2 regions of the Kribbella sp. VKM Ac-2566 genome follow, and region 2 is predicted to be linked to the other one. Evidence: riboswitches for the same ligand, from Rfam matches in the RefSeq annotation. Region 2 holds a riboswitch; the other holds the start of a gene.
The links. Region 2 has a riboswitch for glycine ahead of gcvP (aminomethyl-transferring glycine dehydrogenase). Riboswitches for the same ligand answer to the same signal wherever they lie in the genome.

Region 1: linked by a shared signal. The riboswitch ahead of EV647_RS39700 (L-serine ammonia-lyase) and the one ahead of gcvP (aminomethyl-transferring glycine dehydrogenase) in region 2 are both predicted to bind glycine.

The regions. Positions count from the first base shown of each region.
Region 1 covers NZ_SODT01000015.1:524,690-529,276, forward strand. The annotation lists gene EV647_RS39685 (hypothetical protein) at 129-356, shown strand; gene EV647_RS39690 (alpha/beta fold hydrolase) at 361-1,776, opposite strand; gene EV647_RS39695 (DUF3817 domain-containing protein) at 1,874-2,227, shown strand; glycine riboswitch at 2,225-2,317, shown strand; gene EV647_RS39700 (L-serine ammonia-lyase) at 2,397-3,770, shown strand; gene EV647_RS39705 (helix-turn-helix transcriptional regulator) at 3,820-4,587, shown strand, end outside.
Region 2 covers NZ_SODT01000013.1:40,360-44,946, reverse strand. The annotation lists gene gcvP (aminomethyl-transferring glycine dehydrogenase) at 1-1,933, opposite strand, end outside; glycine riboswitch at 2,006-2,095, opposite strand; gene EV647_RS30905 (MerR family transcriptional regulator) at 2,143-2,712, opposite strand; gene EV647_RS30900 (bifunctional nuclease family protein) at 2,943-3,437, opposite strand; gene EV647_RS30895 (MerR family transcriptional regulator) at 3,500-4,198, opposite strand; gene EV647_RS30890 (FHA domain-containing protein) at 4,185-4,587, opposite strand, start outside.

The DNA.
Region 1 (4,587 bases), on a different contig from region 2:
GGGCGGGGGAGGGTCGACTCGGCCCGGCGCGTGGCAGTGGGGGGCCGCGGATCACGCGCCCGGCCGAGTCGGCCTCGAAACTGGGTCCAGGGGGGACCCGGCATCCCCGGCTACGGGGGGTAGTCAGCATGAACCTACGAGTGCGAGTCATGAACTACGGCAGCCGGCACTGGTACGCCGACATCGACGACGCCGACGATCCGCAACCGGACGACCCGTTCTGGTTCGTCGACAACTGCCGGACCCAGACGCAGGCGCTGGAGAGCGCCTGCGCCGAGCTCCGGCTGATGGCGGGCCGGCTGGTTCGAGGTGATCACCTCGACCGTGTTCTCGAAGTGACCGGCGTACCGGTCTGACCCGTCAGCCAGCGGGCTGTACGGCCGCACAGCTGCTGCCGCGCTCCGGTACGTCCCGCGCGATCAGGTAGTCGTCGATCGTGCTCTGCATGCACGGGCTCTTCGAGTAGCTCCCGTGTCCCCAGCCCTCGTACGTCAGCAGTACGCCGTACCGTCCGAGCTGCCGCTCCACGCTCTGCGCCCAGGCGTAGCCAGTGGCCGGATCGTGGATCGCGTTGGCGAGCAGTACGGGCGTCTTGAGCCCACGGACCTTCAGCAGGTGCTGTGGGTTGTTCGCGAGCGGTGAGCCGAGACAGATGGACACAGCCATGAGCTGACCGGGGTAGCGCAGGTCCTGGTTGTTCCGTGCGAGCCGCTGGAGATGGCCCTCGTACTCGCGGTAGCTGCGGACCGGCAGGTTCCAGTCCTGACAGAAGACCGCCAGCGGGTACGGCGCGACTCCCGTCTGCACCGGCTTCGGGGGAGTGCCGCCTGCCTTGAGCATCTCGGCCAGTGCGGACCACTTCGGTTCGTAGAGCGCCCGGAACACGGAGAAGCTCAGCGTGAACGGGTCAGGCGACTTCGCCAGCAGATCCGCCCAAAGAGCGTGGATGTCGCGACCGTGCAGCGCACACGTCGTTGTGGCGTCGCACCACTTCACGAACTCGTCGAACGAGTCCTGGCCGGCGGCCGCCTGGTCGTCGAGAAAGTCACGTGTCGTGGACGAGCTGTGGTCGCTCACGCTCTCCAGCACCATCGCGCGGACCCGGTGTGGGTACGTCTCGGCGTACTGCGCTCCGAGCAGCGTCCCGTACGAGCTGCCGTGGAAGGAGATCGTGGACTCGCCGAGCGCTCGCCGTACGGCGTCGACGTCGCGCACCGTCTGCCAGGTGTCGATGTGGTCGTACAGCGGGCCGGTGTGCTCGCGGCAGTCCGTGGCGAGCTGCCGGTTGTAGCTGATCGTGGAGGTGAACTCGGCCGCGCTCTTGATGATCGGCGACGGCTGCTTGTTGAGGAGTTCCGCCGAGCAGCGCACCGGGTTGCTGCGCGCCACACCGCGCGGGTCGAAGCTCACGATGTCGAAGCGGTCCTGGAGATCGGTGCTGAACCGGTCGATGCCGGTCTTGATCCGGTCGACCCCCGAGTCGCCGGGCCCGCCTGGACCGAACACCAGGACGCCGACGCGTTCGCTCGGCACCTTCGCCGTACGGCGGGCGATCGCGAGCTCGAACGTGGCGCCGGCGGGGTCGCGCCAGTCGACCGGCAACCTGAGCGTCGCGCACTGCGAACCGCGAACCTCGGCCGGATCGTCCTTGCCTTCGGGCTTGCAGTCGGCCCACTGCACCCCGGTCGTAGTGGCTGCTGTGGGAAGTGCTGTCAGCCCGGCGACCGCGACGCCGAGCAGTACCGCGCCGGTGACGGCGCGCTGGGTGAACGTCATGCGCCGATCCTTCGGCAATCGCTTGCTGAGGGCATCAGGGAGCCGCCCTCGTGCGACCCGGAGCGCGGCTTGGGGGACTTGTTAGGGTCGGGCGTTGATGAGTACCAAACATGCGGCGTGGTTCCGGACGGTGGCGATCGCCGAGGCGATCTCGTGGACCGGACTGCTGGTCGGGATGCTGTTCAAGTACGTGCTGTCCGACAACGAGATCGGGGTCAAGATCTTCGGACCGATCCACGGCGGCATCTTCATCGCCTACGTGGTCACCGTGCTGGCCGTGCGCGGCCCGTTGCGGTGGTCCTGGCCGGTGACGTTGGTCGCACTGGCGGCCAGCATTCCTCCGTTGTTCACCTGGTTCTTCGAGATCTGGGCAGTCCGCACGGGCCGGATTGACGCCGTACAGCAGACCGCCGTACCGTCCACCACAGAAGTCAATTCAACAGCCGCATGAACCCGTGCGGGAGAGCCCCGGCCACGAACCGGGCGCCGTAGGAGCAACTCTCCCCAAGAATCTCTCAGGCACCTTCACCGCGCGGGCGAGGCACCTCTGGAAGGCATCCGCCTGACAGAGCGGGGAGGACACCAAACGGTCAACGACGACCGGAAGGAACCTCCACACGATGGCGATCAGCGTCTTCGACCTGTTCAGTATCGGGATCGGCCCGTCGAGCTCCCACACCGTGGGACCGATGCGCGCGGCCCGCACCTTCGCACGCGGTCTCGCCGACGACGGCCTGCTGGCCGCGACGACGAGCGTCCAGGCCCAGCTCTTCGGCTCGCTCGGCGCCACCGGCCACGGGCACGGCAGTAACAAGGCCGTCCTGCTCGGCCTCGAGGGCGCCGACCCGGAGACCGTCGTCACGCACTCGGTCGACGCCCGCGTCGAGACGATCCGCGAACGCGGCCGGATCCTGCTGGCCGGCAGCCGCGAGATCGCGTTCGACGAGAACACCGACCTGCTCATGCACCGCCGCAAGGCGCTCCCGTACCACCCGAACGGGATGATCTTCGTCGCCCGCGACGCGGACAACGCAGTACTGCGGGAACGCACCTACTACTCGGTCGGCGGCGGCTTCGTCGTCGACGAGACTGCTGCCGCGGGTGATCGGATCGTTCCGGACACGACCCCGTTGAAGTACCCGTTCACCACCGGCGCGGAGCTGCTCGACCGGTGCCGCGAGTCGCAGCTGTCGATCAGCGAGGTGATGCTCGCGAACGAGCTCGCCTGGCGGACCGAGGACGAGGTCCGCGACGGGCTGCTGCACATCTGGCAGGTGATGCAGGACTGCGTCCGCGAGGGCTGCGAGACCGAGGGCATCCTGCCCGGCGGCCTCAAGGTGCCGCGGCGGGCCCACGCCCTGCACAAGAAGCTCAGCCAGGACCCGTGGTCGGTCGATCCGCTCAAGGTGATGGACTGGGTGAACCTGTTCGCGCTCGCGGTCAACGAGCAGAACGCGTCCGGCGGCCGGATCGTCACCGCCCCGACGAACGGTGCCGCCGGCATCATTCCCGCCGTACTGCACTACTACCGGCGCTTCGTGCCGGGGGCGACCGAGGACGGCGTGGTCCGGTTCCTGCTGGCCGCCGGGGCGATCGGCGTGCTCTACAAGGAGAACGCGTCGATCTCCGGCGCCGAGGTGGGCTGCCAGGGCGAGGTCGGGTCGGCCTGCTCGATGGCCGCCGCCGGGCTGTGCGAGGTGTCCGGCGGTACGCCGGAACAGGTGGAGAACGCCGCCGAGATCGCGATGGAGCACAACCTCGGCCTGACCTGCGACCCGGTCGGCGGCCTGGTGCAGATCCCGTGCATCGAACGGAACGCGATGGCGTCGGTGAAGGCGATCAACGCGACCCGGATGGCGATGCACGGCGACGGCGTCCACGTGGTCACCCTCGACAAGGTCATCAAGACCATGCGGGAGACCGGCGCCGACATGAAGATCAAGTACAAGGAGACGTCCCGCGGCGGCCTCGCCGTCAACGTCATCGAATGCTAGTAACAGCAGTACCAGGCTGACATGCGTGCCGCCCGTAATACTGGGGAGCATGGGTGAGCTCGGGCGGACGTTGCACGCGTGGCGTGATCGGGTGACGCCTTCGGAGGTCGGGCTTCCCGCCGGCGGGAAGCGGCGGGCGCCCGGGCTGCGGCGCGAGGAGCTGGCGCACCTCGCCGGGCTGTCGGTCGACTACATCGTCCGGCTGGAGCAAGGGCGGTCGGACTCGCCGTCGGTCCAGGTACTGACCGCACTGGCCCGCGCGCTGCGGTTGTCCGATGCCGAGCGCAACCATCTGTTCGTGCTCGCGGGCGAGGTCGAGCCGTCGTCCGGGCGACTGCCCGCGCACATCCCGCCGGGCGTGCAGCGGATCGTCGACCAGTTGGAGGGCGCGCCGCTGTGCGTCACCGACGCCGCCTGGACGATGATCGCCTGGAACCCGATGTTCGCCGCGCTGATCGGCGACCCCTCGCCGTTGCAGGGGCGGTGGCGGAACATCGTCTACCGGCATTTCGTCGAGCCTGGCGACCGCGTCGTCATGACGCCGGAGCAGCAACAGAACTTCCGGAACGCGATGGTCACCGACCTGCGCGCGTCCCTCGCCCGGTACCCGCGCGACGCGGACCTCAGGGCGCTGATCGAGGAGCTTCGCGCCGGGTACGACGACTTCGCGCAACGGTGGGACCAGCCGGTCGTCGGCTTCCACCAGTCCGAGCGGAAGACGATCCGGCACCCGGAGGTCGGCACCTTCGACATCGACTGCGACATCCTCGCGGTCCCGGGCAGCGACCTGCGCATGGTCGTCTACACCGCCGCCCCG
Region 2 (4,587 bases):
CGCCGTGCGTGGACGGGTACGTGATCATGATCGCCGCGAGCTTGGCCGCGTGCTCGGAGGCCTTCGCGCGCAGGTCGTCGAGGTCGATCGTGCCGTCGTCGTTGCCCTTGACAACAACGACCTTCATACCGGCCATCACCGCGGAGGCGGCGTTGGTGCCGTGCGCGGACGCCGGGATCAGGCAGACGTTGCGATCCTCGGAGCCGTTGGCGCGGTGGTATCCGCGGATCGCCAGCAGGCCGGCCAGTTCACCCTGTGAGCCCGCGTTCGGCTGGATCGAGACCTTCGCGTACCCGGTGACCTCGGCCAGCCAGCGCTCCAGTTGACCGATGAGCTTCACGTAGCCGGCCGCGTCCTCGATCGGCGCGAGCGGGTGCAGGTCGGCGAACTCCGGCCAGGTGACCGGCTCCATCTCGGTGGTCGCGTTCAGCTTCATGGTGCAGGACCCGAGCGGGATCATGCCGCGGTCGAGCGCGTAGTCCTTGTCGGACAGCTTGCGCAGGTACCGCAGCATCGCCGTCTCGGACCGATGTGTGTTGAACACCGGGTGTGTCAGGTACTCCGTGGTCCGCGGCACGCTCAGGGCAGCAGCCTCGAGCGTGTCGTCGTACTGCACGCCGAAGGACTGGCAGACGCGGGTCAGCGTCGCGACGTCGGTCTTCTCGTCGCAGGAGATGCCGACGTGGTCCGCGTCGACGAGCCGCAGCCAGATCCCGTTCTGCCGGGCGGCGTCCACCACGTCGGCGGCGCGACCCGGGACCCGGGCGAGGACGGTGTCGAAGAAGTCGCCGTGGACGACCTCGACACCGCCGGCGCGCAGCGAGGCGGCGAGCTTCCCGGCGTACGAGTGCACGCGCTCGGCGATCGCCCGCAGTCCGTCGGGACCGTGGTAGACGGCGTACATGGACGCGACGACCGCGAGCAGGACCTGCGCCGTACAGATGTTCGACGTCGCCTTCTCGCGACGGATGTGCTGCTCACGGGTCTGCAGTGCCAGCCGGTACGCCGGGGCACCGTCGGTGTCGACCGATACGCCGACGAGGCGGCCTGGCAACGACCGCTCCAGGCCGGACCGGACCGACATGAAGCCGGCGTGCGGGCCACCGTAGAACAGCGGTACGCCGAAACGCTGCGAGGAACCGATGACGATGTCGGCGCCCGCCTCCCCCGGTGCCTCGAGCACCGTCAGGGCGAGCAGATCGGAGGCCACGGCAACCAACGTGTCGCGCCCGTGTGCCGCCTCGATCAGCGGCTTGAGGTCGCGGACGACACCGTTGGACCCCGGGTACTGCACGAGGAGGCCGAAGAAGTCGCCGTCGGGCAGGCCGTCGGTGGTGTCGGCGACGACGACCTCGATGCCGAGCGCCTCGGCGCGGGTCTGCACGACGGCGATCGTCTGCGCGAAGGTGTCGGCGTCGACCAGGAAACGGTCGGACTTGCTCTTCTTGTTCGACCGGTGCGCCAGCGTCATCGCCTCGGCGGCCGCGGTGCCCTCGTCGAGCAGCGACGCGTTCGCGGTCGGCAGCCCGGTCAGGTCGGAGACGACGGTCTGGAAGTTCAGCAGCGCCTCGAGCCGGCCCTGGGAGATCTCCGGCTGGTACGGCGTGTACGCCGTGTACCAGGCCGGGTTCTCGACCAGGCGGCGGACGATCACGGACGGGGTGAAGGTGCCGTAGTACCCCTGGCCGATCATCGACGTGGCGACGGTGTTGCGGGCCGCGAGCTGACGGAGCTCGGTCAGCGCGTCGACCTCGGAGGCCGGTTCGGGCAGCCGCAGCGCCTCGGCCGAGCGGATCGAGGCCGGGACCGCGGCGTCCACGAGCGCGTCCACGTCGTCGTACCCGAGGAGTTCGACCATCCGGGCGATCTCGTCCGGGCGCGGCCCGATGTGCCGGTCGGCGAAGGTCGCCGAGAGCTGGGGGGTGTCGTTCACTAGAGGCTCCGATGCTGACAGACGCTGCCGGTGGCCTCCCCCTCTGTCACGCGCGCTGCGCTCCAGAGTCGCCTGCGACACTCGGTCCATGGGCCTGAGAGGTTCCGGGGAGGAATTGCCCCTTCGGCGCCCGATGACACGGGACTCTCCCGAGTGCTGTGAACGGCTGCCTCGAGGCTACCAGGAACCCCGCAACAGTTCTGACAGGGTCAGCCGGTCATCCGGGCGCGGCGGCGAGCGGCGAGCTCGTCGTTCGCGTGGGAGTCGCCGTCACCCTCGTCGTGACCGTCGGCCCGCTCGGTCGGCAGCTCGGAGAGCGAACCCTCGACCTCGCGCCAGACACCACCGAGTGCGATCCCGAACACGCCCTGGCCGCCGGCCAGCAGGTCGATGACCTCGTCGGGCGACGTGCACATGTAGACCGACGCGCCGTCACTCATCAGCGTGATCTGGGTCAGGTCGTCGAACCCGCGCTTGCTGAGGTGCGCGATCGCGGTCCGGATCTGCTGCAGCGAGATCCCGGCGTCGAGCAGCCGCTTGATGACCTTCAGCAACAGAACGTCACGGAAACCGTACAACCGTTGCGTCCCCGAGCCGGTCGCCGGGCGGACGGACGGGGAGACCAGGCCGGTGCGGGCCCAGTAGTCGAGCTGCCGGTAGGTGATCCCGGCCGCGGCGCAGGCCGTCGGACCGCGGAACCCGACGTCCTCCGGCATCGGCCGCAGGTCGTCGTCGAACAGCAGACCCTGAACGCCGGCGGTGGCAGTAGCGGCTGCCACAGCCTCTGCGTGCGCGTCGGACGTCGACTGCGCCGTCAGATCCGTGTCCCCGGTGCGTGTCACGCCTGAGCCTCCCTGGATACCGACTGGAACGAGCCATCTCCGTGGAGTGACACCACCCCACGACTTCTTCACGGTAAGCCGCCGCCCTGACCGGGTCAACGACAACCGCATCGAGCCGGGAGCGTGTCGCGACCGCCGTACGAATCGTTACCTCGGTCCTGTTGCTGTCAGCTCTTGTCGAAGTCCTCCGGAGTCACCTGGTCGAGAAACTCCCGGAACCGCTCGACCTCCTCTTCCTCCTCCACCTCGTCGGCGCCGTTCGTCTCACTCTCCGGGACCGGGATCCCGGCCTCGGCGAGGATCTCCTCGGCGCAGAACACCGGCGTCCCGGTCCGCAGCGCGATCGCGATCGAGTCCGACGGCCTGGCCGAGATCTCGGTCTTGTCGTCGAACACCAGGATCGCCTCGAAGATGCCGTCGGTCAGGTTCACGATCCGGACCTGGCTGAGGGTGTGCCCGAGGACCCGGATGGTCTCCGCGAACAGGTCGTGCGTCAGCGGCCGGGGCGGCTCCATGCCCTGCTGGGCGAAGGCGATCGCACTCGCCTCGGCCGCACCGATCCAGATCGGCAGGTACCGCTCACCTCCGACCTCTTTCAGCAGCACGATCGGCTGACTCGAGGGCATCTCTACCCGGACTCCGACCACGTCGACTTCGCGCACACGTTCAGCCTACTCCGAGCCGAAGGCCCGGGTAGGCCCACGGGGGTTCGCTGTGGACAGCCTTACGAACGCGGGAGGCGGGAGCGGACCAGAGCGGTGTGGAGACGGACGGTGAGGGCGGCCAGCTCGCCGGTCTGCTCGGTACGGCGGGGCCCGGTGACCTGTTCGATCAGGCCGACCTCGCGGTCCGCCGCCGTACGGAACGCCCGCAGGTGCCGAGGTTCGAGACCGTACGCCGCCAGCTCGGCCGCGACCTGCGCGATCACGATCGCGTCACCGCCGTAGTGGTTGCCGCTGGCTACCACCAGCCCGTGACTCTCCAGCTCGTCGAGCAGTTCGGACGGTACGCCGGCAGCGGCCCGCAGCTCGTCCCGGGTCAGCCGCAGCTCGGTGCCGGTAGCACCGAAGTCTTCAGGGACGGGCTGACCCGGTGTCTGCGGCAACGAACTCGGCGCGACCGGCGGACCGGCAGCAGCCGGCTGCAGACCGCGGTCGATCGCACCGAGGTGTTCCTTGATCACTTTCAGCGGCAGGTACTGATCGCGTTGCGCCGTCAGCACGTACCGCAACCGGTCGAGGTCGGCGGCACTGAACTTGCGGTAGCCCGACGCCGTACGGGCAGGCGTCACCAGCCCCTCGGCCTCCAGGAACCGGATCTTGGAGATCGTGACGTCGGCGAACTCGGCCTGCAGGAGCTGCAGCACCTCTCCGATGCCGCGGCCTCCCACAGGGCCTTCGGCGCTGGGATCAGGCTTGGCCACTGGCGTAGTACACCAGCCGGTACTTGCCGATCTGGACCTCGTCGCCGTTGGTCAGCTGGACCTCGTCGATCCGGTCACGGTTGACGTACGTGCCGTTCAGGCTGCCGACGTCGCGGACCTTCACGCCGTACGGGTCGCGGCGGAACTCGGCGTGCCGGCGCGACACCGTCACGTCGTCGAGGAAGATGTCGCTGTCCGGGTGCCGGCCGGCGGTGACCACGTCGACGTCGAGCAGGAAGCGGCTGCCCGCGTTCGGTCCGCGCTGGACGATCAGCAGGGCGGATCCGGCCGGCAGCGCGCCGACCGCGGCCGCGTCGTCCGCGGACAGCGGCTCGCCGGTACGTTCCGGCTCCGGCTCGGCGCCGATCGGGGTCAGCATCGCCGTGTCG